Regions from separate parts of the Pseudomonas atacamensis genome, predicted to be linked through region 1. Evidence: riboswitches for the same ligand, from Rfam matches in the RefSeq annotation. Region 1 holds a riboswitch; each other region holds the start of a gene.
The links. A riboswitch is a leader RNA that binds a small molecule or an ion and turns the genes downstream of it on or off. The one in region 1 is predicted to bind cobalamin.

Region 1 (10,004 bases):
AGTGCAGGACGATGTCGAAACCCAACTCCAGCGGGCGCTGAATGTATGGGCTGGCGAAGGTGTTGTCGGCCACGCAGATGATCCCGCGCGCGCGGCAGATGCGCGCGATCGCGGCCAGATCCGACAGGCTCAGCAGCGGGTTGGTCGGGGTTTCGACCATGACCATGCGCGTGTCGTCGTGCAGCGAGGCTTCGAACGCCGACAGATCGGTCAGGTCGACGAAGCTGAAACGGTGCCCGGCACTGCGCTGGCGGACCTTGTCGAACAGGCGGAACGTGCCGCCGTACAAGTCATTGCCGGAAACGATGTGCGAGCCGGCGTCGAGCAGTTCCAGCACCGTGGAAATCGCCGCCAGCCCCGAGGCGAAGGCGAACGCGCGGGTGCCGCCTTCGAGGTCGGCGACGCAGCGCTCCAGGGCGAAGCGCGTCGGGTTGTGCGAGCGGCCGTAGTCGAACCCCTTGTGCACGCCGGGGCTGTCTTGCAGGTAGGTGGAGTTGGCATAGATCGGCGGCATCAGCGCGCCGGTGGTCGGGTCCGGCTCTTGCCCGGCGTGGATCACCCGGGTGGCGAAGCCTTGGGATTTATCGTCGTGCTGACTCATGCAAGGGATCTCCGTAATTGGTTGAGCATGTCGGTGCGGGTGATCAGGCCATGGAAGCCTGAAGCGTCGGCGATGATCGCGACGAGGCCACGGCTGAGCACCGATTCCAGCTCGGCCAGGCTCGCAGCCGGGGCGAGGGTTTGCAGTTTGTCGGTCATCACACTCGACACCGACTGGCTGAAACGTGCGGCGTCTTCGTGGACGCCGAGGAGGATGTCGGACTCGTCGATCACTCCCACTAGTTGTTTGCCTTCGACCAGCACCGGCAGTTGCGAAACGTCCGCCAGACGCATGCGCTGGAAGGCCGTGAGCAGGGTGTCGTCCGGGCCGACGCTGATCACCCGGCCGTCCTCGAAACGCCGTGCGATCAAATCGCGCAGATCGCCGTAGCCCTTGCGCTGCAACAGGCCCTGATCGGTCATCCACTGGTCGTTGTAGACCTTCGACAGGTAGCGCGTGCCGGTGTCGCAGACGAAACTGACCACGCGTTTCGGCTCGGTCTGCTCGCGGCAATAACGCAGCGCGGCAGCGAACAGGGTACCGGTCGATGAGCCGCCGAGAATGCCCTCGGCCTTGAGCAACTGGCGGGCATGATCGAAGCTTTCCGCGTCGCTGATCGAGTAGGCGTGACGCACGCTGGACAGGTCGGTGATCGACGGAATGAAGTCTTCGCCGATACCCTCGACCGCCCACGAACCGGGCGTCGGCAAGGTGCCGTCGCGGCTGTATTGCGCCATCACCGAGCCGACGGGATCGGCGAGGACCATTTCCAGATCCGGCTGCACGCGCTTGAAGAAGCGACTCAATCCGGTCAGCGTGCCGGCCGATCCGACGCCGACGACAATGGCGTCCAGATCATGTTCGGTCTGCGCCCAGATTTCCGGTGCGGTGCTGCATTCATGGGCCAGCGGGTTGGCGGGATTGTTGAATTGGTCGGCGAAAAACGCGCCGGGAATGTCCTTGGCCAAACGCGCGGCGACGTCCTGGTAATACTCGGGATGGCCCTTGCCGACGTCAGAACGAGTGATGTGCACTTCGGCGCCCATGGCCTTCAAGTGCAGGACCTTCTCGGTGGACATCTTGTCCGGTACCACCAGCACTACGCGATAGCCTTTGGCGCGACCGACCAGCGCCAGACCCAGACCGGTATTGCCGGCAGTGGCCTCGACAATCGTCCCGCCCGGTTGCAGGCGACCGTCACGTTCGGCAGCGTCGATCATCGCCAGACCGATACGGTCCTTGATCGAGCCGCCGGGGTTCTGCGATTCAAGTTTGAGAAACAGCGTGCACGGTCCGGTATCGAAGCGGGTGACCTGCACCAGCGGAGTATTGCCTATCAGCCCAAGCACGGCAGGGCGTGATTCCTTCGACATTTCTTCACCTCTTTATGGTGTTGATCGCGTTCCAATCGCGGGGAAAAGACTCGCGTGCAACTTAGGCGCAGACATCCTCTCTCGCAACCTCTAATCCTTGGAAAATCCAGCCATTTGGATCTAACGATAGAACGAAAACTGGCATGTTGCCCTGAGGTGTTCTGATCGTTCCCACGCTCCGCGTGGGAATGCAGCCTTGGACGCTCTGCGTCCCTACGGTCCTGAGATCGCAGCCTTCGGCAGCTCCTAAAGGGGCGTCTGTGCATGAGTAGAACTTGTGATGATCTGGAATTTATTGAGTTTGTTTCATCAAGTCCGGTTCCCGACAATACCCGCCATCGAATAAGCATCTGGAGTTGTTTGTCATGGCACTGGCCCATTCCCTTGGATTTCCGCGCATCGGTCGCGACCGCGAACTGAAGAAAGCGCAAGAGGCGTTCTGGAAAGGAGAACTGCACGAGGCGGGCCTGCGTGACGTCGGGCGTGAGCTGCGCCAGGTCCATTGGGACTTGCAGAAAAACGCCGGCATCGACTTGCTGCCGGTTGGCGATTTCGCCTGGTACGACCAGGTGCTGAGCCACTCGCTGATGTTCGGCGTGATCCCCGAGCGCTTCCGCCCGCATGACGGCAAAGCCACGCTGCACACCCTGTTCAGCATGGCCCGAGGCGTCAGCAATACTTGCTGCGGCGAAGGCCACGCTCAGGAAATGACCAAGTGGTTCGACACCAACTATCACTACCTCGTACCGGAATTCAGTGTCGACCAGCACTTCCACCTGGGTTGGGAGCAGTTGTTTGAGGAAACCGAAGAGGCCCGTGTGCTGGGGCACAACGTCAAACCGGTGATCATTGGCCCGCTGACCTATCTGTGGCTGGGCAAAACCAAAGGCGCCGATTTCGACAAGCTCGATTTGCTTGATCGCCTGCTGCCGCTATACGGCCAGATCTTCGCGCGGCTGGCGGCATTGGGTGTGGAGTGGGTGCAGATCGATGAGCCGATTCTTGTGCTCGATCTGCCGCAGGACTGGAAGAACGCTTTCGAGCGCGCCTACAACCAGATCCAGCGCGATCCGCTGAAAAAACTGCTCGCCACGTACTTCGGGGGCCTGGAAGAAAACCTCGGTCTGGCGGCGAACTTGCCGGTCGATGGCCTGCACATCGATCTGGTGCGCGCGCCGGATCAGTACCCGACCATTCTGGATCGTCTGCCGGCCTATAAAGTGCTGTCGCTGGGTGTGGTCAACGGTCGGAACGTCTGGCGCTGCGATCTGCAAAACGCGCTGGCGACGCTGCGTCATGCCCATGAGCGTCTGGGTGATCGCTTGTGGGTGGCGCCGTCCTGCTCGTTGCTGCACAGTCCGGTTGATCTGGGCCGCGAAGACCAGCTCGATGCGGAACTCAAGAGCTGGCTGGCGTTTGCCGTGCAGAAGTGCGAAGAGGTCGCCGTGCTCGCCCAAGCGGTCAGCGAGCCGGAAGCGCCGAAGGTACTGCGTGCCCTCGCGCAAAACCGTTCGGTACAAACCAGCCGCGCCGCCTCGCCGCGCATTCACAAACCTGAGGTGCAAACGCGGGTCGCGGCGATCACTGCCAAGGATGCGCAACGCCAATCGCCGTTTGCTCAGCGTATTGCCAAGCAGCGCGGCAAACTCGATTTGCCGCTGTTTCCGACCACCACCATTGGCTCGTTTCCGCAAACGGCGGCGATCCGTCTGGCGCGTCAGGCCTACAAGCAAGGCAAGCTCAGCGCGGCCGATTACACCGATGCGATGCACACGGAGATTCGCCACGCTGTAGAAATTCAAGAACGCCTCGGCCTGGATGTGCTGGTGCACGGTGAGGCAGAGCGCAACGACATGGTCGAATACTTCGCCGAACAGCTCGACGGCTATGCCTTCACCCGCTTTGGCTGGGTGCAGAGCTACGGTTCGCGCTGCGTCAAGCCAGCGGTGATCTTCGGTGACCTGAGCCGCCCGCAAGCGATGACGGTCGAGTGGATCTGCTACGCCCAGGTCCTCACCGACAAGGTCATGAAAGGCATGCTGACCGGCCCGGTGACCATGCTGATGTGGTCCTTCGCCCGCGAAGACGTCAGCCGCGAGGTGCAGGCTCGACAGCTGGCGCTGGCCATTCGTGACGAAGTGAATGATCTGGAAGCGGCAGGAATCAAAATCGTGCAGATCGACGAAGCAGCGTTCCGTGAGGGCTTGCCGTTACGCCGGGCGCAGTGGCCGGCGTATCTGGAATGGGCAAGCGAAGCGTTCCGCCTGTGCGCCTCCGGCGTGCGCGACGAAACCCAGATCCACACGCACATGTGCTACAGCGAATTCAACGATGTGATCGAGTCGATCGCGGCGATGGACGCCGATGTCATCACCATCGAAACCTCACGGTCGGACATGGAACTGCTCGAAGCGTTTGAAGCGTTCGCCTACCCGAACGACATCGGCCCCGGCGTGTACGATATTCACTCGCCACGGATTCCAGATGTGTCGGAAATAGTCGGCTTGCTGCGCAAGGCGGCGCAGCGTATTCCGGTTGAGCGGCTGTGGGTCAATCCGGATTGCGGGCTGAAAACCCGAGGCTGGCCAGAGACCGAAGCGGCGCTGGTGCACATGGTCAGCGCCGCGCGGCAACTGCGCAAAGAGTGGGCCTGACCCATTACCGCCCTGGAATACAGAACCCTGTGGGAGCGAGCCTGCTCGCGAAAGCGGTGTGTCAGTCGACACCATGTTGGATGACCTGACGCCTTCGCGAGCAGGCTCGCTCCCACAGAATTCGCGTTCTCCCCGTCATTCACGGCAACACACAAATCCTTTGTGGGAGCGAGCCTGCTCGCGAAAGCGGTGTGTCAGTCGACATCATGTTGGATGACCTGACGCCTTCGCGAGCAGGCTCGCTCCCACAGAATTCGCGTTCCCCCTGTCATTCACGGCAACACACAAACTCCTTGTGGGAGCGAGCCTGCTCGCGAAAGTGGTGTGTCAGCTACACATGCATCAGGCAAGGAAGCGCAATATCGGCGCACCATCGAACGGGTCCGTCAGATAGTGCGCCCTGACGCCGAAAGTCGTCTGTAATCGCTCCGGCGTCAGCACGTGCAGCGGCTCGCCCAATGCCACCAGACGCCCGCGCTCCAACACCGCCAGGCGATCACATTTGAGCGCCTGATTGAGATCGTGCAAGGCGATCAACGTAGTCACCGGCAGTGCGCGCACCACTTGCAGAATGCTCAACTGATGCTGGATGTCGAGGTGATTCGCCGGCTCGTCGAGCAGCAGGATCTGCGGGCGCTGCGCCAGTGCGCGGGCGATGTGCACGCGTTGGCGTTCACCGCCGGAGAGGCTGCGCCAGAGGCGGTTGCGCAGGTGCACGGCGTCGACGTCGACCAGCGCTTGCTCGACGATGGCTTCATCGGCCGGCGACCACGGTTGCAGCGCCGACAACCACGGCGTGCGCCCCAGCGCCACCGCGTCGAACACGCGAATGCCATCGTCGGTATCGGCCTGTTGCTCAACCACCGCGAGTGTCTGCGCGATGCTGCGCCGCGACATTTTGCCCAGCGCCTGACCTCCGAGCTGCACATGGCCCGCGCTCGGTTCACGCAAGCCGGCGAGCAGCTTCAGCAAAGTGGATTTCCCCGAACCGTTCGGCCCGACAATGCCGAGAGTCTCGTCGCGCTGAACGTCGAGGCTGACACCATTGAGCAACTCGGCACCGCGCACTTTGAAGCCCACACCCGCACAACTCAGAACCGTGTTCATCGCGCCGATCTCCGGCCCACCAGAATCAGCGCGAACACCGGCGCGCCGACCAGTGCGGTGATCACGCCGACCGGGATCACCTGACCCTTGATCAGGGTGCGCGACAGCACATCGGCGGCGATCAGAAACACCGCGCCGCCCAGCGCACTGGCGGGCAGAAGACGCGCATGGCCGGTGCCGAGCAACAACCGCGCGGCATGGGGAATCACCAGGCCGACAAAACCGATCGAGCCGACGATCGACACCATCACCGCCGTCACCAGCGCGGCGCAGCCAATCAACAGAATCTGCACACGGCGCACTGGAATGCCGAGGGATGCCGCCGAATCCGCGCCAAAGGTGAACGCATCCAGCGCCCGGCGATGCCACAGACAAACAACCAACCCCAACACCGCCACCGGCACCGCCAGCCACACCGACGGCCAGCGCACGCCGCCGAGATTGCCCAACAACCAGAACATGATCCCGCGCGCCTGTTCCGAGCTGGCCGAGCGGGTGATCAGAAACGCGGTGAGGGCGTTGAACAGCTGCGAGCCGGCAATCCCGGCCAGAATGATCTGCCCGGTGCCGCTGGCCGAGCCGCTGACCCGCGCCAACAGGATCACCAGCACGAACGCGGTCACCGCGCCGGCAAACGCACCGACCGACAATGAAATCGCCCCGGCGCCGACGCCAAGCAGGGCGACCATTACCGCTCCAGTCGAGGCACCCGCGGAAATCCCCAGCAGATACGGATCGGCCAACGGATTGCGCAGCAGCGATTGCAGAATCACCCCGGACGTCGCCAGGCCGGCGCCGCAGGCCGCCGCGACCAGCGCGCGGGTCAGGCGATAGTTCCAGACAATGCCTTCGTCGATCGGGTCGAGCACATAACCGGCGCCCCACAGCTTGTTGCCCAGCACCTGCAACACCACGCTCGGCTCGATTGAAGTCTCACCAATGGCCACGCCGCCGATCAGCGCGACCGACAGCGTCAACAGCACCAGCAGCAAACGGATCAGGCGTCTGCTCATGGCGACAGGTCGTAGCCGTTGATCGCGCTGGCCAGTTGTGCGAGGCCGTCGAAGGTGCGCAGGCTGGCCTGCATGGCCATGGCGTCGAGGATGATGATGCGGTTGTGCTTGACCGCGTCCATGTTGCGCGTCACCGGATCACTGCGCAGGAAGGCGAGTTTCTTCTGATAGTCGTCCGCCGGGAAACGTCGACGATCCATGCGCGCGATCACCAGAAATGTCGGGTTGGCCTTGGCGATGGTTTCCCAGCCGACGGTCGGCCATTCTTCATCCGACTCGACGACGTTGCGCACGCCGAGGGTGCTGAGCATGAAATCGGGAACGCCTTTGTGCCCGGCCACGAACGGCTCGATGTCCATCTCGGCGCTGGAGAACCACACCAGGGCGCTGACGTCTTTGCGCTGCTGCTTTTTCGCCGTGGCGATCGACTGCGCGAGGCTGGCTTTGAGCTGCTCATTGAGTTGCTCGCCACGCGCCTGCACATCGAAAATCGCCGCCAGTTGGCTCACGCTTTTGTAGATGCTGTCGATGCGAAACGGCGCCAGCCGCGTGCCGTCCGAACCGACGAGGTTGTCCTTGGCTTCGCAATCGGAGGGCAGCAGATAGGTAGGAATCTTCAGTTCATGAAACTGCTCGCGGGTGCCGACCGCGCCTTGCGGGCCGACCATCCATTCCAGCTCGACGGCAACCAGCTCCGGGCGTTTGGCGATCACCGCTTCGAAACTCGGCTCGTTGTCGGCGAGGCGCTCGATCCTGTCGTTCTGTACTTTGTATGTGCCCAGCACGTCATTGAACCACAGCGAGGTGCCGACGACCTTGTCGCCCAGACCCAAGGCGTAGAGCATTTCGGTGCCGGCCTGGCCGATGGTCACCGTGCGCGCAGGCGCGTGCTGAAAGGTCAGGCTGCTGCCACAGTTTTCCACGGTCAGCGGATACGCAGTCGGCGCCGCTTGCGCCAGGGCGCAAAGGCTCAGAGCGGTGAGCAGGGTGGCAACGCGGGGCAGCAGCATGGGGCAGTCTCCAGGGGAACCGTACGGGAGCGGGCGGGTACGGTTGGAAACACACCTCGTGCGCGGTCGTGGAAACTGCGCAAGGCCGGCATAGTGAAAACAAGCACGGCACGATGTCCTTCCCGGACACCCCGCCGGTTAGTCAGTCACTGTGCCGGCAGGTCTCCTGACTGATGCGTCATCGCCACGCTCCGGCCTTCCCGGGATTCACCCAGTGGCAGTCGAGGAGCAGGCTCGGCACCTACAGTTGCGGGGGCAGTTCCGATTGATGCTGTGCAAGCATTTCGGATTCCCTATTAATTCCGTGTGGAAACCGGCGGCGGCATGGTAGTCGATTTGCGCGGTGGAGGGGGAGGCGAATCTGCCACAGCGTCGATTTTGCCGTTGGCATTGCAATCGGCCGTATGCACTGATTAATATACGTTCCATATACACATCGTATCGGATTCATATATGGGCATCGTAAAAATTTCAGAGGACATGCACGAGAACCTGCGCATCTCCAGCAACGCCCTCAGCCGCTCGATCAACGCGCAGGCCGAGCACTGGATGCGCATCGGCATGCTCGCCGAGCTGCATCCCAAGCTCGACCACAGCGCCATTTGCCGCCTGCTGATCCGCGCCGAACAGAACGGCGGACTGGATCTGCAACAACTGACTCAGGAAGCCGTCAGCGCATGAGAAACCAGATCAAGATCAACACGCCGGCCGACATCGAAAAATCCCGCGCCGCCGGCAAACTCGCCGCTGAAGTGCTGGCAATGCTGGTGCCGCATGTGAAGGCCGGGGTGACCACCGATGAGCTGGACCGGTTGTGCAACGATTACATCGTCAATGTGCAGAAAGCCGTGCCGGCCAACGTCGGTTATCACGGCTTTCCGAAAACCGTCTGCGCGTCGGTCAATGACGTGGTGTGCCACGGGATTCCATCGGGTACGCCATTGAAAGACGGCGACATCGTCAACCTCGACATCGCCGTGATCAAGGATGGCTGGTTCGGTGATACCAGCCGCATGTATGTCGTGGGTGAGGCGAGCCCCGAGGCGCAGCACCTGATCAAGACCACTTACGACGCGATGTGCGCGGGCATTCGCGCAGTGAAACCGGGTGCAACGCTGGGCGATATCGGTTACGCGATCCAGAGCCTGGCGGAGGCGGAGGGCTTCAGCGTGGTACGCGAGTACTGCGGCCATGGCATCGGCAAGGTCTATCACGACGAACCGCAAATCCTGCATTACGGCTTTCCCAATCAAGGGCTGAAGCTCAAGGCCGGGATGATTTTCACCGTGGAACCGATGCTCAATGCCGGCAAACGCCATGTGAAGAACATGCCGGATGGCTGGACGGTGCTGACCAAGGATGGCTCGTTGTCGGCGCAGTGGGAGCATATGGTCGCGGTGACGGAGAGCGGGTTTGAAGTGCTGACGGCTTGGCCGGATGAGATTGAGGGTTTTGTCCCGATCCTCTGAGCACCGTGAAACCCTGTAGGAGCTGTCGAGTGAAACGAGGCTGCGATCTGTTAATCTTGTTTTTAACAGCAAGATCAAAAAATCGCAGCCTGCGGCAGCTCCAACAGGTGTCCTCAGTGAGCACCTGCTGCCTTGTTCAAATCGCTCTCGGTCCATTCGGTGTAAACACAAGCATCCGCCGTCGCCCAGCGCACTCGTACCGGATCGCCGGCCTTGAGTGGCATGCCCGCTGCCGACAGGGCTTTCACCGTCATCGACGTCCCGCCCGCAGTGACCACGCTGCACGTCTGGCTCTCACCGAGAAACAGCACCTCCACAACATTCGCCGATACCTCATTCCAGCCTGCCGCCAGCGGCTCATCCAGCGCCTGCTGCGTGCTCAGCGCCAAGGCCTTTTCCGGACGCACCATCAGCAGCACATCCTGATCAGTGTGCAACCCGGACGTCAGCCGAATCGACAACGACTGACCCTCGAAACTCGCTGCCGCATTGCCTTGTGCCTTGAGCTTGAGGAAGTTCGAATTGCCCAGAAACGACGCGACAAACGCATTCGGCGGATTCTGATAAAGGTCATACCCGCTGCCCAAGCCGACAATCTTGCCGTGGCTGAAAATCGCGATGCGTTGCGACAGCCGCATGGCTTCTTCCTGGTCGTGGGTCACGTAAACGATGGTGATACCCAGGCGCCGGTGCAGCTGGCGCAGTTCATCCTGCAAGTCCTCGCGCAGCTTCTTGTCCAGCGCGCCCAGCGGTTCGTCCATCAGCAGGATGCGTGGC
Region 2 (10,004 bases), 1.7 Mb from region 1:
GCGGTGTATCTGCCGCTGGCCGAGTTGATGGACCGCGGCGTGGAAATCCTCGACAACCTTGAACAGTACGAACTGGTCTGCCTGGATGATTTGCAGGTGATTGCCGGCAAGGCCGACTGGGAAGAGGCGATGTTTCATCTGTTCAACCGTCTGCGTGACAGCGGCCGGCGCCTGCTGATCGCCGCGTCCACTTCACCGCGCGAACTGCCTGTGAAGCTGGCTGACCTGAAATCCCGTCTGACCCTGGCGCTGATCTTCCAGATGCGCCCACTTTCTGATGAAGACAAATTGCGTGCGCTGCAATTGCGCGCATCCCGTCGCGGTCTGCACCTGACCGATGAAGTCGGGCACTTCATTCTCACTCGCGGCACGCGCAGCATGAGCGCGCTGTTCGATCTCCTCGAGCAGCTTGATCAGGCGTCCCTGCAAGCGCAACGCAAGCTGACCATCCCCTTCCTCAAGGAAACTCTTGGCTGGTAGTAGTGGGCTTTTGCCAGCTTTCAGGCGCCAGAAAACCCGCGTCTTTGCGCCGATTCACCGGCCAGACGAGTTACGCGCTTAGATGTAAACGCGAAACCGGGAAGTCACATAAAGTTCGATTGAATTTGCAAATGAGGACGATAGCGGGCATAGTCTCGGCTTCTTTACAACTATCAGCCACGGTCGTGCCCATGCTAAAGCGCTTCGCACCCCTCGTGCCTCTCGCACTCGTTACCCTGTTATTCGGTTGTGCTGCACATTCTCCGGTTCAAGAGCCGCCGCAACAGGTCAAGAATTCTGCTACCGCCCAATCTTCCGTTATTTACCAGGAAGAGCTGGACACCGAAAAAGAACTCAACCAGTTCAACGGCAGCAAGCCTTATCAGCTTCCTGTACTGGCTGACAGCATCCTCGAACGCGGCATGTCCCTGATCGGTACCCGTTACCGTTTCGGCGGTACTTCTGAAGCCGGCTTCGATTGCAGCGGTTTCATCGGTTACCTGTTCCGCGAAGAGGCCGGCATGAACCTGCCGCGCTCGACTCGCGAAATGATCAACGTTGATGCGCCGCTGGTTTCGCGCAGCAACCTTGAGCCGGGTGATCTGCTGTTCTTCGCCACCAATGGTCGTCGCGGTCGTGTCAGTCACGCCGGGATCTACCTGGGTGACAATCAGTTCATCCACTCCAGCAGTCGTCGCAGCGGCGGTGTTCGCATCGACAGCCTGGGTGACAGCTACTGGAGCAAGACCTTCATCGAAGCCAAGCGTGCACTCGCCATGGCGCCGACCGTGGTCACCGCTCGCAAGTAAGCCCGAGGTCGCTGCGTTCGCGGCGACAAAACGGCACGGCAACGGAGTAGACCTAAACTTTACAAGGTGAAGTTAAAGTCTTACTTGAAGTTTGCCGCGTAGCCGCTAGAATCCTGAATCTATATTGATGGCAAACCGCCTGCGTGATGACGCAGGCGGTTTTGTTTCTGTCCATTCTGCAGAGAAAGCCGCAGCCAGATCAGGATGTTCTGCTTATGACGATGTCGGCCCGCCTCACCTTGATCCTTTGCGCCGCGCTGCTCAGCGCCTGCGCCAGCCGTACACCGCCGCCAGCCCCCGTGGTTCGCGCGCCGATCGTGTTCGGTCCTTCCCAGGCTTTTTCTCCCGTTGCTGAAGACGTGCTGTTCCGCGCCCTCGGCCTGGTCGGCACGCCGTATCGCTGGGGCGGCAACACGCCAGATTCCGGTTTCGATTGCAGTGGTCTGATCGGTTTCGTCTACCGCGACGCGGCGGGAATTTCGCTGCCACGCTCGACCCGCGAAATGATCGTCATGCAGGCGCCGAATGTCGGCAAGGAAGGCTTGCAGACCGGCGACCTGATTTTCTTCGCCACCAATGGCGGCTCGCAGGTCAGTCATGCGGGGATTTACGTCGGTGAGGGGCGCTTCGTGCATGCACCGGCCACGGGTGGCACGGTCAAGCTTGATAGCCTGTCGAAGGCCTATTGGCAGAAGGCGTATCTGAGCGCCAAGCGAGTGTTGCAGCCGGGGCAGCTGGCGCATAATCCCTAGCGCGTATGCATAACTAATTGTGGGAGCGAGCCTGCTCGCGAAGGCGGAGTGTCAGTCGACAATGATTTGACTGATACACCGCTTTCGCGAGCAGGCTCGCTCCCACATTTTTTTACGTCGTGCTTAGCTTATTTGCTGGCCGACACACGCCATACTTTGTTCCCGACATCATCCGCTACCAGCAAGCCACCTTGCTGATCGATGACCACGCCAACTGGGCGGCCCAGCGCGTTCTCGTCCTTGTCGAGGAAACCGGTCAGCACATCCACCGGTTGCCCGGTCGGTTTGCCGCCAGTGAACGGCACGAAAATCACCTTGTAGCCGCTGTGCGGTTTGCGGTTCCACGAGCCGTGCTGGCCAATGAATGCGCCTTCCTTGAATTGCGCCGGCAAGCGGTTGCCCTCGGCGAAGGTCAGGCCCAGCGAAGCGGTGTGCGGACCGACGGCGTAATCCGGAGCGATGGCCTTGGCCACCAGATCAGGATTCTGCGGTTTGACTCGCACATCGACGTGTTGCCCGTAGTAGCTGAACGGCCAGCCATAGAAGCCGCCGTCCTTGACCGAGGTGATGTAGTCCGGCACCAGATCGCTGCCGATTTCGTCACGCTCGTTGACCGCTGTCCACAAGGCGCCGCTGGTGGGTTCCCAGGCAAGGCCGTTGGGGTTGCGGATGCCCGAGGCGAAGATCCGGTGATTGCCGGTCGCCCGATCCACTTCCCAGATCGCCGCGCGGCCTTCTTCCTGATCCAGACCGTTTTCGCCGACGTTACTGTTCGAGCCGACGGTGACGTAGAGCTTGTTGCCGTCCTTGCTGGCGATGACGTTCTTGGTCCAGTGGTGATTCAGCGTGCCGCCGGGCAAGTCGACGACTTTGATCGGTTGGGTTTTGATCTCGGTGGCGCCCGGCTCGTAGTTGAAGCGCAGCAGGCGGTCGGTGTCGGCAACGTACAAATCATTGCCAACCAGCGTCATGCCAAACGGCGAATTGAGGTTCTGCAGGAACACCGTGCGGGTTTCCGCGACGCCATCGTGGTCGGCATCACGCAGCAGGGTGATGCGGTTCGGGCTGGGTACGCCGGCACCGGCCTTGCCCATGACTTTCTTCATCACCCAGCCACGAATGCCTTTGCTGTCATCGGGCTTGGGCGGCGCATTGGTTTCCGCCACCAGCACATCGCCGTTGGGCAGCACGTAGAGCCAGCGCGGGTGATCGAGTCCTTCGGCAAACGCCGCGACCTGGGTGCCGGCCGCTGCGGTCGGTTTCGCGCCGTCCGGCCAGCCCACCGCCGGGGCGATGTTGACTGTCGGGATCAGTGTCTTGTTCGGTTCGGGCAGTTTCGGTGACGGACCGGTGCCGTCGGAAACTTGCAGGCTGGAGGTTTCACCGCAGGCAGCGAGCCCGCCAGCGACGGCGATGATGAGAGCGAGTGGGGCCTTGCGCATTGCTGATCTTCCCTATGAATGCATTCCTAAACATAGAGGAGGGCGCAGGCCCGATGGTTCAACTGCTCAACCGCGGGCTTCCTTGAACAGCACGGCGATGCCCGGATGATAGTTGCCCGCGTCGCTGTGCAATTTGCGATAGGCGTAGGGGAAATACCAGGCCACGGCGCAGGTGTGTTCCTTTTGCAGGTCGTCGACCATGTCCTGCAGTTCTTCAGGGCTGGCGCTGTGCTGGGCTTTTTGCGGAGCGATGAAGAGGCAGCCGAGCTTGAGATCGCTTGCGTAGCTGATGCGCTTGGCATCAACGGTGATGTCGAGCAGGGCCTGGGTCAGGTTGAGGTTGTTGACCCGTGGCCAGCGTTGCGTGGCCTGAATGAATGCACGGTCTTCGCTGCCGGCAATTAACAGATCGGCGCGGGCATTGCGTTCGCCTTCTTCGTTCTGTTTGCGCGTGGCGGTGTCGTTCAGCGTGACCATTTCAGCCATCCACGCCGCTGCCGCGAGCAGGCCCAGATTGGCTTTCTCGTCGTGCCAGTACGGCGTGTCGTTGTCGCCGCGAACGGTGTTGTAGCGATCGATACAGTCAAACCAGCGTTCCAGCACCGGGCGCAGGAATTCCAAGCGCGGGTTGCTGATGATCATGCCTTGCATCGTCGTCATCCTTATTGTTGTAGTGGGCTTTTCGGAAAAAGCATGGCTCTTTGATATCACTTGTCACAGTCTGGCACAAGATTGCCGCTGCACATTTGATCAGCGGCAGTTATTCGCGCGCAAAGCGCCTCTTCAATTGACGCTCCACCCCCAACCCTCTAACCTTCGCCGCTTGTTTCAGGTGCTCTGTGGCCCCGCGTCGACAGAGTGAAACAGGGAAGCCGGTGAGTGTGGTCTTCAAGCGAAGCCACGACGATCCCGGCGCTGCCCCCGCAACGGTAAATGAGTGAAAACTGCGCCTTGAGCCACTGCCTCGAAAGAAGCGGGAAGGCGCGCAGTCAGGCGAAACGCCGCTCATGAGCCCGGAGACCGGCCTGATCCATCTCAACGGCATCACGGTGGGCGATGCCAGGCTTTTTGCCGTCTATTCTTGTGCCTGCCCGCCGTTATCCAGCCTCAACGGAGAGCTCCCCCATGACTGATTCCCCCGAGCGTGACGAACGCCATCTGGCGCGCATGCAGCGCAAGAAAGCCGTGATCGACGAACGCATTGCCAACTCGCCCGACGAATGTGGCCTGGTGCTGGTGCTGACCGGCAACGGCAAAGGCAAGAGCAGCTCGGCATTCGGCATGCTCGCCCGCGCCATGGGCCACGGCATGCAATGCGGCGTGGTGCAATTCATCAAGGGCCGCAACAGCACTGGCGAAGAATTGTTTTTCCGCCGCTTCCCCGAGCAGGTGCGTTTCCACGTCATGGGCGAAGGCTTCACCTGGGAAACCCAGGATCGTCAGCGCGACATCGCCGCGGCGACCGCCGCTTGGGAAGTCTCGCGCGAATTGTTGCGCGACCCTTCGATCGGTCTGGTGGTGCTCGACGAATTGAACATCGCCCTCAAGCACGGCTACCTCGATCTCGATCAGGTGCTCAGCGATTTGCAGGCGCGTCCGCCGATGCAGCACGTGGTGGTCACCGGTCGCGGCGCCAAGCCGGAAATGATCGAGATGGGCGACACGGTCACCGAGATGGGCATGCTCAAGCACGCCTTCCAGGCCGGGATCAAAGCGCAGAAAGGCGTCGAACTTTGAAGCCACCACGTCACTGCCCGGCGGTGTTGATCGCCGCGCCGGCCTCCGGTCAGGGCAAGACCACCGTCACCGCTGCACTCGCCCGTTTGCATCGCAATCAGGGGCGCAAGGTGCGCGTATTCAAATGCGGGCCGGACTTTCTCGACCCGATGATCCTCGAGCGCGCCAGCGGTGCGCCGGTGTATCAACTGGACATGTGGATGGTCGGCGAGCAGGAAAGTCGCCGCCTGTTGTGGGAAGCCGCCGCCGAGGCTGATCTGATTCTGATTGAAGGCGTGATGGGCCTGTTCGACGGCACGCCATCCAGCGCTGATCTGGCGCGCCACTTCGGTGTGCCGGTGCTCGGCGTGATCGACGGCACCGCCATGGCGCAGACCTTTGGCGCCTTGGCGCTGGGCCTGGCGAAGTATCAGCCGGACTTGCCGTTCGCTGGCGTGCTGGCCAACCGCGTCGGCACCTTGCGCCATGCGCAATTGCTCGAAGGCAGCCTCACCGAAGGTTTGCGCTGGTACGGTGCGCTGTCCCGCGAGACCGGCATCGAATTGCCGAGCCGCCACCTCGGTCTGGTCCAGGCCAGCGAATTGAATGATCTGGATCTGCGTCTCGACGCGGCTGCCGATGCGCTGGCCAGCAGTTGCCAAGTCGCGCTGCCACCGGCGGTTGAATTCGCCGCGCCTGACCTCATCGCCGCCGAGCCTTTATTGAATGGTGTGCGCATCGCCGTCGCCCGCGATGAAGCCTTTGCCTTCACCTATGGCGCCAGCCTCGATCTGCTGCGGGCGATGGGCGCCGAGCTGCAATTTTTCTCGCCGATCCGCGACACGCAATTGCCCGAGGCGGACAGCCTGTATCTGCCGGGCGGCTATCCAGAGTTGCATCACGTCGCGCTGGCGCAGAACACCTCGATGCTTGCAGCAATCCGCGCGCACCACGCGGCGGGCAAGCCGTTGCTCGCCGAATGTGGCGGCATGCTTTACCTGCTTCATTCGCTGACCGACGTGGAAGGCACCCGTGCTGAGCTGGTCGGTTTGCTCAAGGGCGATGCAACGATGCAGAAGCGTCTCGCGGCGCTGGCGTTGCAGGCGGTTGAGCTGCCGGAAGGGGAGTTGCGTGGGCATACCTATCATCATTCGCTGACCACCACCGAGCTGACGCCGATTGCCCGGGGGGTGAGTCCCAATGGCGGGCGCGGCGCTGAGGCGGTTTATCGCGAGGGGCGGATGACGGCTTCCTATGTGCACTTTTATTTCCCGTCGAATCCTGTGGCTGTCGCTGCGCTGTTTGCGCCCGGCCTTGAGACCGCCATCGCTGGCAAGCCAGCTCCCACAGGGGATTGCGTTTCGTCAGGTATTGCACCGCCCACTGTGGGAGCTGGCTTGCCAGCGATGGGGCCATGACCGACAACACATTCTCCGAAGCCGAACGCGCGGCGGTCTACAAGGCCATCGCCGAACGCCGCGACATGCGCCACTTCACCGGCGGCAGCGTCGAACCGCAGTTGCTGCGTCGTCTGCTCGAAGCCGCTCATCAAGCGCCGAGCGTCGGCCTGATGCAGCCGTGGCGCTTCATCCGCATCAGCGATCGCGCTCTGCGCGGGCAGATCCGCGATCTGGTGGAAGAAGAGCGCATCCGCACCGCCGAGGCCCTCGGCGAGCGCAGCGATGAGTTCATGCAGCTCAAGGTCGAAGGCATCAACGATTGCGCAGAAGTGCTGGTCGCGGCGCTGATGGATGATCGCGAAAAGCACATCTTCGGTCGGCGCACCTTGCCGGAAATGGACATGGCCTCGTTGTCCTGCGCGATCCAGAATCTGTGGCTGGCCTCCCGCGCTGAAGGCCTGGGCATGGGCTGGGTCTCGCTGTTCGAACCGCAAGCCTTGGCGGATTTGCTCAAGTTGCCGGTCGGTGCCAAGCCGCTGGCGGTGTTGTGTCTGGGCCCGGTCAGGGAATTCTATCCGGCGCCGATGCTGGTGCTTGAAGGCTGGGCGCAGGCGCGGCCGCTCAACGAGCTGCTGTACGAAAATTATTGGGGAGTGAGTCAATGAGTGTGGCGTTGCTGAGTGTCGCTGCGGTAGCGCTGGATGCGCTGCTCGGTGAACCGAAACGCTGGCATCCGCTGGTGGCGTTCGGCAATTTTGCCGGGCGCATTGAGCAACGCTTCAACGCTGGCGGTCGTGGCTGGCGCAGCCATGGCGTGACCGCGTGGGTGCTCGCGGTGCTGCCGCTGACTCTGCTCGCCACAGCATTTTCCTGGGCGCCCTATGTCGGCTGGATTGTCGAGATCCTGGCGTTGTATTGCGCCCTCGGCATGCGCAGCCTCGGCGAACATGTCGCGCCGGTTGCGGCGGCGTTGCGCGCCGATGATCTGGACGAGGCACGCAAGCGCGTCGGCTATCTGGTCAGTCGCCAGACCGATGAACTCGACGGCACTGCGGTTGCCCGCGCCGCGACTGAGTCGGTGCTGGAGAACGGCAGCGATGCGGTGTTCGCTGCGCTGTTCTGGTTTGTCGTCGCCGGCGCGCCGGGCGTGGTTCTGTATCGCTTGAGCAATACCCTCGATGCGATGTGGGGTTATCGCAACGAACGCTTCGAGCGTTTCGGCTGGGCGGCGGCGAAAATCGACGACGTGTTGAACTACATTCCTGCGCGTCTGGTGGCATTGACCTACGCGCTGCTCGGCAAAACCCGACTCGCGCTCAAGTGCTGGCGCACCCAGGCGCCAAAGTGGGACAGCCCCAACGCCGGCCCGGTGATGGCGGCCGGTGCCGGTGCGCTGGGCGTCGAGTTGGGTGGCCCGGCGATCTATCACGGCGAACTGCACGAGCGCCCGCAATTGGGCGAGGGTGCGCCGGCCGATGCTGATTCCATCGACCGTGGCTGGCAATTGGTCCAGCGCGGCGTATGGTTATGGCTGCTGATGCTTTGCCTGGGGGCGGAATTTTATGCTTGAGCACGGTGGCCGGCTGCGCAAGGCTGCACTCGATTACGGGATCGCCGAGGCCGACTGGCTTGACCTGTCCAGCGGCCTCGCGCCATGGCCGTTCCCGATCCCGGAGATCCCGCTACGCGCCTGGGCGCGGTTGCCGGAAACCGATGACGGACTGGAACAGGCCGCCTGCGATTATTACGGCGCCGCGCAGGTGCTACCGGTGGCCGGCTCGCAAATGGCTATCCAGCTGCTGCCGCGTCTGCGTCGGGCCGGCAAGGTCGGCGTGTTGTCGCCGTGCTATGCCGAGCATGCCGAAGCGTGGCGGCGCAGCGGTTACATTGTCCGTGAAGTACTCGAGCAGGAAGTCGAATTCTTTCTCGACAGTCTTGATGTGCTGGTGGTGGTCAATCCGAACAACCCGACCGGACTCAGCCTGACCCCGGCGCGCCTGCTCGACTGGCATGCGCGGCTGGCGCAACGTGGCGGCTGGCTGGTGGTCGATGAAGCGTTCATGGACAACACGCCGCAACTGAGCCTGGCGCCCTATGCGCATCAGGTCGGGCTGGTGGTGTTGCGTTCGTTCGGCAAGTTTTTCGGTCTGGCCGGGGTGCGCCTCGGTTTCGTTCTGGCCGAGCGCAAGTTGCTCAAACTGCTCGCCGAACAGGTCGGGCCGTGGGCGGTGAGCGGGCCGACGCGGGTGCTCGGTACGGCGTGCCTGCAAGACACCGAGGGCCATACCCGTCAGCGGATCCGCAGCGATGAAGCGAGCGAGCGGTTGGCGGCGCTGCTGACCCGTTGCGGTTTTGCACCGCAGGGTGGCTGCGCGCTGTTTCAGTGGCTGATCACCGAGCACGCCGAAGCGCTGCACGAATTCCTCGCCCGGCGCGGCATCCTCCTGCGCCTGTTCAGCCACAACAGCAGCGTGCGTTTCGGCCTGCCAGCGGATGCCGCGCAAGCGCTGCGTCTCGAACAGGCTTTGCAAGCTTTCACCAAGGACCACCCATGACCACTCTGATGGTGCAAGGCACCACGTCCGATGCCGGCAAAAGCACTTTGGTGACGGCGTTGTGCCGCTGGGCCACCCGCCAGGGCGTGGCGGTGGTGCCGTTCAAACCGCAGAACATGGCGCTCAACAGCGCAGTCACCGCTGACGGCGGCGAGATCGGCCGCGCGCAGGCAGTGCAGGCGCAAGCGGCCGGTCTTGAACCGCACACCGATATGAATCCGGTATTGCTCAAGCCCAACAGCGACACCGGCGCGCAAGTGATCATTCATGGCCGCGCGGTGACGACGATGAACGCCGTCGCTTATCACGATTACAAGGCCATCGCGATGCAAGCGGTGCTCGCCTCGCACGAGCGACTCAGCGCTGCGTATCCGCTGGTAATGGTCGAAGGCGCCGGTTCGCCGGCGGAGATCAATCTGCGCGCCGGCGACATTGCCAACATGGGCTTTGCCGAAGCGGTGGATTGCCCGGTTTTGCTGATCGCCGACATCAATCGCGGCGGCGTGTTTGCGCATTTGGTCGGCACGCTGGAATTGCTTTCACCGAGCGAACAGGCGCGGGTCAAAGGCTTCATCATCAACCGCTTTCGCGGCGATATCGCCTTGTTGCAACCGGGCCTCGACTGGCTGGAACAACGCACCGGCAAACCGGTGGTCGGCGTGTTGCCGTACGTGATGGACCTGCACCTTGAAGCCGAGGACGGCATCGACCAACGCCAGACCGACAAGGCCGAGCAGGTGTTGAAAGTGGTGGTGCCGGTGCTGCCGCGCATCAGCAATCACACCGACTTCGACCCGCTGCGTCTGCATCCGCAGGTGGATCTGCAATTCGTCGGCCCGGGCCAGGCGAT
Region 3 (10,004 bases), 730 kb from region 1:
GGTGTTGCGGGCCGGTCTCCGGGCTCGCGAGGGGTTGGCACGAGGCCGACCTGCAAGCATCACCTTCCCATGCCGGGGCACAGTGGATCTGACGCTTCGCTCGCTTACCGTTGCGGGGGCAGCACCGGACTGACATGGCCTTGAGTAAAGCACATGATTCACCGGTTTCCCGTTTCACCCTGTGAAGGGCACCCGTAACAAGGTGGGCAGGAGAACATGGGTTTGGGTTTTTAGTCAATTTCCGGGGAGTTTTCGGTGCTGCGGTGGGGGTGTTTTTCTGATGTTTTTGTGTGTATATCCGTTGCTGCGGGTGTTGCTGATTACGGTTTCGCCCTTACGGCGAGGCACTTTTTCCAAACGCCGAAAAAGTACCCAAAAAGGCTTGCTCCTACGTTCGGCCCTCGCAGGCTCGGGCTCCTTCGCTGCGGGACTGATCCGGGCGCAGCGGCTAGGGTTTGCTTCGCTGCACCTCCTTCCGCTGTGTCTGGCTGCGCCAGACGGTCGCTGCGCTCCCACGCCCGGATCAATCCCTCCGCTCAGCCTTCCGACGTCGCCGGTGGATCAAGATCAAGAGCACTCGAGCTTGCGCTCATTGTTGAGTGGTGCGGCTTCGCCGCGGGCAGTTGCGCTGCTTTGCTTTTGCTTTTGTGGGAGCGAGCCTGCTCGCGAAGGCGGCCTGACAGCCGACCTATCCTTAAGCGTTACGCGATCCAACTGTAGGAGCCGCCGAAGGCTGCGATCTTTTGATCTGGCTTTTGCTTTTGCTGTTGCTTTTGATCTTTTGCCCCTCCGTAACGAAGGTACCCCGAGCTCCAGCGAGCGGGCCGTACGCCGGGGCAAAGCCTTTTGGTTCCTTTTTGCTGTGCCGGCACTCCGGCGTTTGAAAAAGGGACTCGCTGTAAGAGCAAAACCTTAAGAAGCCGTTACCGCAGCAACGGATATACACCCAGTTTCAGACTCACCGACCATTGACCCACGACGGACCCATGCGTAGCCTTGCGCTTTCGAGGTTCTTCGGCACTCGCCGAAGCTAAGAAGGGAACGCGGTCAAAGCCGCGGCTGCCCCCGCAACTGTGAACGGTGATGTTCGTTGCCACGCCACTGCCAGCTCAACCGATGAGCCAGCGGGAAGGCGCAATGAACGCCAGGTCTCGCGCCTGAACGCCGTCAGCCAGGAGACCTGCCTCGTCACAGATTCTCACTACAACCGGGCGGGGTGATCCGGTGGCGAATGCTTCCGGCGTGCATGCGCGCTGCCGGTTCTCGTCCCGTATGCCCGCCGCTTGCCAAAGGGCATACCGATGAAAACACTGGCCAAACTCCCCGTCACCATCGTCACCGGTTTCCTCGGTTCGGGCAAAACCACGCTGCTGCGGCACATGCTCGACAACGCTCAGGGCCGGCGCATCGCGGTGATCGTCAACGAGTTTGGCGAGCTCGGCATTGATGGTGAGATCCTCAAGCAATGCACCATCGGCTGCACCGAAGAAGAGGCCAGCGGCCGTGTTTACGAACTGGCCAACGGCTGCCTGTGCTGCACGGTGCAGGAAGAATTCTTTCCGGTGATGCGCGAGCTGGTCGCCCGTCGCGGTGACCTTGATCACATTCTTATCGAAACCTCCGGCCTGGCCCTGCCAAAGCCGTTGGTGCAGGCCTTCCAGTGGCCGGAAATCCGTAGCGCCTGCACCGTTGACGCGGTGATCACCGTGGTCGACAGCCCGGCCGTCGCTGCTGGCACCTTCGCAGCGTTCCCGGATCAGGTCGATGCCCAGCGCAAACTCGATCCGAACCTTGATCACGAGTCGCCGCTGCATGAACTGTTCGCCGATCAACTGGCCAGCGCTGACCTGGTCATCCTCAACAAAGCCGACCAGACCAGCGCGGAAGATCTGGCTCGGGTGCGTGCTGAAGTCGCCGAAGAGCTGCCGCCAGCGGTAAAAATCATCGAAGCCAGCAACGGCCGCCTGCCGCTCGACGTGTTGATCGGCCTCGGTGCCGGCTCCGAGGAGCACATCGACAGCCGCCACAGTCACCACGATCACCACCATGACGGTGATGACGACGATCACGATCACGACGCCTTCGATTCGATCTCCATCGAATTGCCGCAAGCCGATGAAAGCCTGCTGCTCGATGCGCTGACGCAACTGGTGGTGCAACACGGCATTCTGCGCGTGAAAGGCTTCGCGGCGATTCCGAACAAGCCGATGCGCCTGTTGATCCAGGGGGTGGGCACGCGTTTTGACAAGCATTTCGACCGTCAGTGGGGCGCCGAAGAAGCGCGCGTTACGCGTCTGGTGCTGATCGGTCAGGAACTCGATGCCGCACAACTCGAAGCGCAATTGCGCGCTGCGCTCAGCGTTTAAGCCATGCACCTGCTCAGGACCCAGCCCGGCGGATTCGTCTCGGACGACAACATTGCCGATCTCGGACAAACCCCCGCCGAGCTGGTGATCCTGTGCAGCGGCGATTCCAGCCTGGCGCTGCTCGCCGAGGCCGCGCAGCAATTGCCCGATGACTACCCGAGCCTGCGTCTGGCCAACCCGATGCAGGTGCAGAATCATGCCTCGGTCGATCTATATGTCGACGAAGTGCTGCGCCACGCCAAGGTCATTCTGATCTCACTGCACGGCGGCATCGCCTATTGGCGCTACGGTGTCGAGCGGCTGGTCGAGTTGTCCGAACGCGGCGTGCAACTGATTCTGGTGCCCGGCGATGACCGTCCGGACCCCGAGCTCAGCGACTTGAGCACGGTCAGCGCCGAAGTACGCGATCGACTCTGGCAATTTCTGCGTCAGGGCGGCATGGGCAATGCACTGGATTTCTTCCGTTGCCTGGGCAACCAATGGTTTGCCCGCGATTACCCGTGGAGCGAGCCGCAAACCCTGCCGCGCACGGCGATTTATCACCCACAGAAAAACAGCGCTGCCCTGAGCGACTGGCAAGCCGAATGGCTACCCGGTCAACCGGTGGCGGCGCTGTTGTTTTATCGCTCGCATTTGCAGGCGGCGAACACGGCGTTCATCGATGTGTTCTGTCAGCGTTTGCAGGCAGCCGGACTCAATCCGCTGCCGATCGCGGTGGCCAGTCTGAAAGAACCCGGTTGTCTGTCGGTGGTCGAGGACTGGCTGGATGAAGTCGAGGCGGGGGTGATTCTCAACACCACCGGTTTTGCCCAATCGAGTCCCGAGGCGCCGCATCTGCGCCCGTTTCGCCGCAACATCCCGGTGATTCAAGCGATCTGCGCCCAGGACAACGAGCCCGGCTGGCGCGACAGCGAACAGGGCCTCGGGCCGCGTGATCTGGCGATGCACGTTGCTTTGCCGGAACTCGATGGACGCATCATCAGCCGACCGATCAGCTTCAAGGATCTGGCTTGGCGCAGCGAGCGCAGTCAGTCCGATGTGGTCTGCTACCGCGCCCAGCCCGAACGCATGGATTTCGTCGCCGAACTGGCGCGGCGCTGGGTTGCTTTGGCACACGTGCCGAACGGCGAAAAACGCATCGCCCTGATCCTCGCCAACTACCCGACCCGCGACGGCCGCATCGGCAATGGCGTCGGCCTCGATACGCCGGCGGCGGCGCTGAATATCCTCCGCGCATTGCGTGCCGAAGGTTATCCGATCACGGCCGAGTTGCCCGACAGCGGCACCGAACTGATCCAGCAATTGCTCGGCGGTGTCAGCAACGACCTCGATAGTCTCGACCTGCGCCCGTGCCAGCAGAGCCTGGCGATGGACGATTACCTGGCAATGTTCAATGCGTTGCCGGAAGCGAATCGTGTCGCGGTGCAAGAGCGTTGGGGGACGCCGCAAAACGATCCGATGTGCCGCGACGGTCGCTTGATGATCGCCGGTCTGCGTTTCGGTCTGACCTTTGTCGGCATCCAGCCGGCCCGGGGTTATCAGGTCGATCCGAGCGCGGTGTACCACGACCCGGATCTGGTTCCGCCGCACGGCTATCTGGCGTTCTATTTCTGGTTGCGCAACACCTACGGGGCCCACGGCGTGATCCACGTCGGCAAGCATGGCAATCTCGAATGGCTGCCGGGCAAGGGCGTTGGGCTATCGGAAAACTGCTGGCCGGATGCGTTGCTCGGCCCGCTGCCAAATATCTATCCGTTTATCGTCAACGATCCGGGCGAGGGCGCTCAGGCCAAACGGCGCACGCAGGCGGTGATCATCGACCACTTGATGCCACCGCTGACCCGCGCCGAAACCTACGGGCCGCTGCGCAATCTGGAGTTGCTCGCCGACGAATATTACGAGGCGCAACTGCTCGATCCGCGCCGTGCCCGCGAGTTGCAACGCGACATTCTGCAACTGGTGCGGGACACGCAGATCGACCGGGAACTGCAACTGGACGCAGCGCTGGACAGCGATGCCGATGCGGCGATCTGGTTGCCGCGTCTGGACACTTATCTGTGCGACCTGAAGGAATCGCAGATTCGCGATGGGTTGCACATCTTTGGCGAATCGCCGAGCGGGCGCTTGCGTATCGACACCTTGCTCGCGTTGCTGCGCATCCCGCGCGGTGACGGCAAGGCCGCGCAGTCGAGTCTGCTGCGAGCACTGGCTAAAGCGTTTGATCTCGGTTTTGATCCGCTGGATTGCGCCTTGGCCGATCCTTGGAACGGCCCGCGTCCGATCGGGTTGCAGGCCATCAGCGAAGAAGTCTGGCGCACCGCCGGCGACACCCGCGAACGCCTCGAACTCTTCGGCGCAGACCTGATCTCCCAAGCACTGAATGTCCCATGTGGGAGCGAGCCTGCTCGCGAAAGCGGTGTGTCAGTAAAAGACCAGTTGTCTGACCCGACGCCTTCGCGAACAGGCTCGCTCCCACAAGGGCCGGGGTGGGCGGAGGTTGATTCGATACTCGAGCATCTGCGCGAAGTCGTCGCCCCACGCCTCGATGCTTGCGGCCCGGCCGAAATGCGCGGTCTGCTTGACGCCCTCAGCGGTCGTTTCGTCCCCGCCGGCCCAAGCGGCGCGCCCAGCCGTGGCCGTCTCGACGTCCTGCCCACCGGGCGTAATTTCTATTCAGTCGACGTGCGCAATCTGCCAACAACTACTGCGTGGCGCATCGGTTTCCAGTCCGCGACGCTTATCCTTGAACGACACTTGCAGGATCACGGCGATCACTTGCGCCAGCTCGGCCTGTCTGTCTGGGGCACCGCAACCATGCGCACCGGCGGCGACGACATCGCTCAGGCCATGGCGTTGATGGGCGTGCGTCCGGTCTGGGCCACGGGCAGTCAGCGCGTGGATGATTTCGAGATTCTGCCGCTGAGTCTGCTCGATCGTCCAAGAGTCGACGTGACGCTGCGGGTTTCGGGGTTTTTCCGTGATGCGTTTGCCAATCTCATCCGCCTGTTCGACGCCGCCGTGCAAGCGGTGGCCGCGCTGGACGAGCCGGACGACTTGAACCCATTGGCCGCCAAGGTGCGCGCCGAACGCCAGGCGCTGTTGCAGTCGGGCGTCGATGAAGACACCGCGCGGCGTCAGGCCGGGTGGCGCATCTTCGGCGCGAAACCGGGGGCGTATGGCGCCGGGGTGCAAGGCGCCATCGACGGGCGTTTGTGGCAGAGCCGCGAAGACCTCGCCGAGGTTTACCTGAACTGGGGCGGCTACGCTTACGGCGGCGCCGACGAGGGCACGGCTGCCCGCGAGCAGTTCAGCCAGCGCCTAAGTCAGGTGCAGGCAGTTCTGCAGAACCAGGACAACCGCGAGCATGACTTGCTCGATTCCAACGATTACTACCAGTTCCAGGGCGGCATGCTCGCTGCGGTGGAGATGCTGCGCGGCGAAGCCGCGGCCAGTTATTACGGCGATCACAGCCAGCCGGATCTGCCGAAGATTCGTACCCTGAAGGGAGAGTTGAACCGCGTGGTGCGCTCGCGCGCGGCGAATCCGAAGTGGATCGACGGGGTCAAGCGTCACGGCTACAAAGGCGCGTTCGAACTGGCGGCGACGGTTGATAATCTGTTCGCTTTCGATGCGACCACGCAGTTGATCGATGACCATCAGTACGCGTTGCTGGCGGAGGCATATTTGCTCGATCCGGCGACCCGGGATTTTGTTCGTGAGCATAATCCCCACGCGTTGCGCGACATGACCGAACGCATGCTCGAAGCGCAGCAGCGCGGGATGTGGCAGGAGCCTGGGGCTTATAAAGAGGCGCTGGAGAATTTGCTGTTGGATATCGAGGAAGATATGTAGCCGCTAAAAAGCTACCCTCACCCCAGCCCTCTCCCGGAGGGAGAGGGAGCCGATCTCTAGCGCTGGCGGAATTTGCGTCGACCCGATGCATCACGTCGACAGAACTCGAGAGGCCATCACCGTCTGTTCCCTCTCCCTCTGGGAGAGGGCTAGGGTGAGGGCAACAACTGACACACCACAACGTCATGACCATCCACGACCACGAAAGAGCAACCCATGACCGACACCCCGCATTTCCCACTCTCCGCCGTGGTCGGCGCCGATGACCTGAAGCTCGCCCTGTGCCTGACCGCCATCGACCCGAAAATCGGCGGCGTACTCATCGAAGGTCCGCGGGGCATGGCCAAGTCGACGCTGGCGCGGGGCCTGGCGGACCTGCTCGCCAGCGGCCAGTTCGTCACTTTGCCGTTGGGCGCTACCGAAGAGCGGCTGGTCGGCACCCTCGATCTCGATGCTGCCCTCAGCGACGGTCGCGCGCAGTTTTCGCCCGGTGTTCTGGCCAAGGCTGACGGTGGCGTGCTCTATGTCGATGAGGTCAATCTGCTGCCCGATCACTTGGTCGACCTGCTGCTCGATGTCGCTGCCAGCGGTACCAACCTGATCGAGCGCGACGGCATTTCCCATCGGCATTCGGCCAAATTCGTTCTGATCGGCACCATGAACCCGGAAGAGGGCGAGCTGCGGCCGCAACTGCTTGACCGCTTCGGCTTGAACGTTGCCCTCAGCGGCCACACCGCGCCCGCCGAACGCGGACAGATCATTCGCCGGCGGCTGGATTTCGACAGCGATCCACAAGGGTTCTGCGCGCAGTGGGCGAGCGAGCAACAAATCCTGCGTTCGCGCTGTGAAAGCGCCCGCGAGCGCTTGGCAGCCATTCCACTGGATGACGCGGCATTGGCGTTGATTACCGAGCGTTGTTTCGCTGCTGGCGTCGATGGCTTGCGCGCCGATCTGGTCTGGTTGCGCGCGGCCCGCGCCCATGCGGCGTGGCGTGGGGCGGATGCGATTGCTGAAGAGGACATCGACGCGGTGGCCGAATTTGCCCTGCGCCATCGCCGTCGCGAACACCCTTCATCCAGCACCCAATCACAAGCGCAATCTCCTTCAGGCACAGACAGCAAGTCCAGCGAAGGGCAGGGCCAGTGGGGCGAGATGCCGGCGACGGCGCAAGCCACCGGTGCCCGCCGCGAAGTTCCGAGCTGGCCGCCCCTGGCAAAAAAGCCCTAGGCATTCGCCCCCGGTCCGACGCGGGGGCGAATGCCAAGCCCCGTGCCGGACAACTCGACAATGGCCGCCAGGGCCAGCGGCATGGGGCCGGCAGCGGATCGGTGAACTGGCCGGGCACGCTGCTCAATGGCCGCCCCCAGCGCCGCGCCGATCTGCTGTTTCAACAGCGCACCCGCGCGCCCCATGAAATCTGGCTGGTGATCGTCGACGCGTCGGCCTCGACCCGTCGCCATCAGGCCTTGAGCGATGCCAAGGGCCTGCTCGCGCAGCTGTTCGACGATGCTTATCGCCAGCGGGCGCGGCTGGCGTTGCTGACCGCCAGTGGTTCTGCGCCGAAATGGCAGGTGCAAGGCTTGAAGGCCTCAAGCGGCCTGGGCGTCTGGCTCGAAGGTCTGGGCGCCGGTGGCGGCACGCCATTGCTCGCGGCACTGGAGCAGGCGCAGCAATGGCTGACGCTGCGACGCAAGCGCTTTTCTGCCGAACAGCAACGCTGCCTGATCGTGACCGATGGTCGCGTGAAAGAACTGTCGGCGTTGCCAGTGCTGGCGTGTCCGGGATTGCTGATCGACATTGAGCGCGGGCCGATTCGACTGGGCCGGGCGAAGGATCTGGCGACCGCGCTGCAAGCGCAGTATCAGCATATCGATGAGCTGGATTTGCGCTGAAATCCGCTGCACCGCTCGCACCCTGTGGGAGCGAGCCTGCTCGCGAAGGCTTCTTCAGCAACGCTGAAAGTCTGCGATCAAGGTCATTCATACAGATTTTGAAATGATTTACCGCTGTGGAGCAGGTCGGTCGACGCTGTACGCTCGAAGGCCATTTTTCATTCAGGATCTACATGAACACCCTCTCGGAGCCTCCCAGTCAGCACTCTCCAGCACGCCTTCGCGCGGTCTTGATCCTTTCGCAGCATCCCGTCTTCCGACTCCCGACTATGGTTGATAACGCGGCTCTTGAGCTTTCGCGTTGCACTTCGCCGTGTCCGGCCGCCTGAATTCACTGAAGAGAGATCGAGACGTTTTATGGAATGGTTAGCGGATCCCACAGCCTGGTTAGGCCTGTTGACTCTGATCGTGCTGGAACTGGTACTGGGTATCGACAACCTGGTGTTCATCGCAATTCTTGCCGACAAACTGCCGCCGCATCAGCGCGATCGCGCGCGGATCATCGGCCTGTCGCTGGCGTTGATCATGCGCCTGGGCCTGTTGGCGAGCATTTCCTGGCTGGTTACGCTCACGCAGCCGTTGTTCGAGGTGTTCGGCAAGAGCTTCTCCGGTCGTGATCTGATCATGCTGTTCGGTGGCGTGTTCCTGTTGTTCAAGGCGACGATGGAGTTGCATGAGCGGCTCGAAGGACATGTCGGCGAGCGCTCGACCAACACAACCTACGCGCTGTTCTGGCCAATCGTGGCGCAGATTGTGGTGCTCGACGCGGTGTTCTCTCTCGACGCGGTGATTACCGCCGTGGGCATGGTCGATGAACTGGCGGTGATGATGATCGCCGTGATCATTTCCATCGGCCTGATGATCGTTGCCAGCAAGCCGCTGACCCGCTTCGTCAACGCGCATCCGACCGTGATCATGCTGTGTCTGGGCTTCCTGATGATGATCGGTTTTGCCCTGACCGCCGAAGGTCTGGGCTTCCATATCCCGAAAGGTTACCTGTACGCCGCCATCGGTTTCTCGATCCTCATCGAAGTCTTCAACCAGATCGCCCGGGCTCGGCGCAAACGTTCGATGCAGGGCGTGCGCCCGATGCGCGAGCGCACAGCCCATGCGGTGATGCGTCTGCTCGGTGGCCGCAAGCTGGCGGCCGAGGAGGTTGGTGAGGAAATCTCCGACCTGCTGGACAACGGTGAAGCGCCGGTGGCCGAGCTGTTCGACCGTCGTGAGCGGGTGATGATCAGCGGTGTGCTGCAACTGGCGGAGCGGCCGATTCGCAACCTGATGACGGTGCGCGCCGACGTTGACCTGATTGATCTTGCCGATGACGCCGAAGCCATTCGCACGAAGCTGATGCATTCGTCGTATTCACGCTTGCCGCTGATTCGCGATGGCGCGGTGGACGAGCCGCTCGGCTTCGTACACAAGAAGGAATTGCTCAAGGAGTATCTGGCCGGCAACGAGCCGAACCTGGAGCATCTGGCACGCAAGACCGTCAATCTGCTCGACAGTTACTCGATCCTCAATGCCTTGGAGCAGATGCGCGCGGCATCGACGCACATCGCCTTCGTGGTCAATGAGTTTGGCGATTTCGTCGGCGTATTGACCATGACCGACATCCTCGAATCGATCGCCGGTGAGTTGCCCGATGCCAGTGAAATCGAAGGCCCTGATGTGGTCGAAGAGCGCGGCGGGTTTCTGGTCAGCGGCGCGCTGCCCTTGGCTCGCGTTCGCCAGCGTACCGGCTTCGATGCCGAGCCGACCGAGGATTATCAGACCATGGCCGGGTTGGTCATGAGTCTGCTGGATCGGTTGCCGATGACCGGTGATCGACTGGAATACGAGGGCTGGCAACTGACCGTCAAAGCGGTAGAAGAACGGCGGGTGACGCGGGTGT

Region 2: linked by a shared signal. The riboswitch ahead of cobO (cob(I)yrinic acid a,c-diamide adenosyltransferase) and the one ahead of JWU58_RS11975 (ABC transporter substrate-binding protein) in region 1 are both predicted to bind cobalamin.
Region 3: linked by a shared signal. The riboswitch ahead of cobW (cobalamin biosynthesis protein CobW) and the one ahead of JWU58_RS11975 (ABC transporter substrate-binding protein) in region 1 are both predicted to bind cobalamin.

What each region holds. Positions count from the first base shown of each region.
Region 1 covers NZ_CP070503.1:2,597,578-2,607,581, forward strand. The annotation lists gene JWU58_RS11950 (cystathionine gamma-synthase) at 1-601, opposite strand, end outside; gene JWU58_RS11955 (pyridoxal-phosphate dependent enzyme) at 598-1,974, opposite strand; gene metE (5-methyltetrahydropteroyltriglutamate--homocysteine S-methyltransferase) at 2,340-4,628, shown strand; gene JWU58_RS11965 (ABC transporter ATP-binding protein) at 4,971-5,735, opposite strand; gene JWU58_RS11970 (FecCD family ABC transporter permease) at 5,732-6,748, opposite strand; gene JWU58_RS11975 (ABC transporter substrate-binding protein) at 6,745-7,758, opposite strand; cobalamin riboswitch at 7,898-8,091, opposite strand; gene JWU58_RS11980 (ParD-like family protein) at 8,212-8,439, shown strand; gene map (type I methionyl aminopeptidase) at 8,436-9,227, shown strand; gene JWU58_RS11990 (ABC transporter ATP-binding protein) at 9,341-10,004, opposite strand, start outside.
Region 2 covers NZ_CP070503.1:4,269,521-4,279,524, reverse strand. The annotation lists gene hda (DnaA regulatory inactivator Hda) at 1-480, shown strand, start outside; gene JWU58_RS19485 (C40 family peptidase) at 672-1,289, shown strand; gene JWU58_RS19480 (C40 family peptidase) at 1,505-2,041, shown strand; gene JWU58_RS19475 (PQQ-dependent sugar dehydrogenase) at 2,170-3,483, opposite strand; gene JWU58_RS19470 (hypothetical protein) at 3,550-4,134, opposite strand; cobalamin riboswitch at 4,297-4,526, shown strand; gene cobO (cob(I)yrinic acid a,c-diamide adenosyltransferase) at 4,609-5,220, shown strand; gene JWU58_RS19460 (cobyrinic acid a,c-diamide synthase CobB) at 5,217-6,617, shown strand; gene bluB (5,6-dimethylbenzimidazole synthase) at 6,614-7,264, shown strand; gene cbiB (adenosylcobinamide-phosphate synthase CbiB) at 7,261-8,169, shown strand; gene cobD (threonine-phosphate decarboxylase CobD) at 8,162-9,154, shown strand; gene JWU58_RS19440 (cobyric acid synthase) at 9,151-10,004, shown strand, end outside.
Region 3 covers NZ_CP070503.1:3,329,254-3,339,257, reverse strand. The annotation lists cobalamin riboswitch at 1-211, opposite strand, end outside; cobalamin riboswitch at 991-1,202, shown strand; gene cobW (cobalamin biosynthesis protein CobW) at 1,302-2,366, shown strand; gene cobN (cobaltochelatase subunit CobN) at 2,370-6,218, shown strand; gene JWU58_RS15100 (magnesium chelatase ATPase subunit I) at 6,435-7,445, shown strand; gene JWU58_RS15095 (vWA domain-containing protein) at 7,418-8,110, shown strand; gene JWU58_RS15090 (TerC family protein) at 8,468-10,004, shown strand, end outside.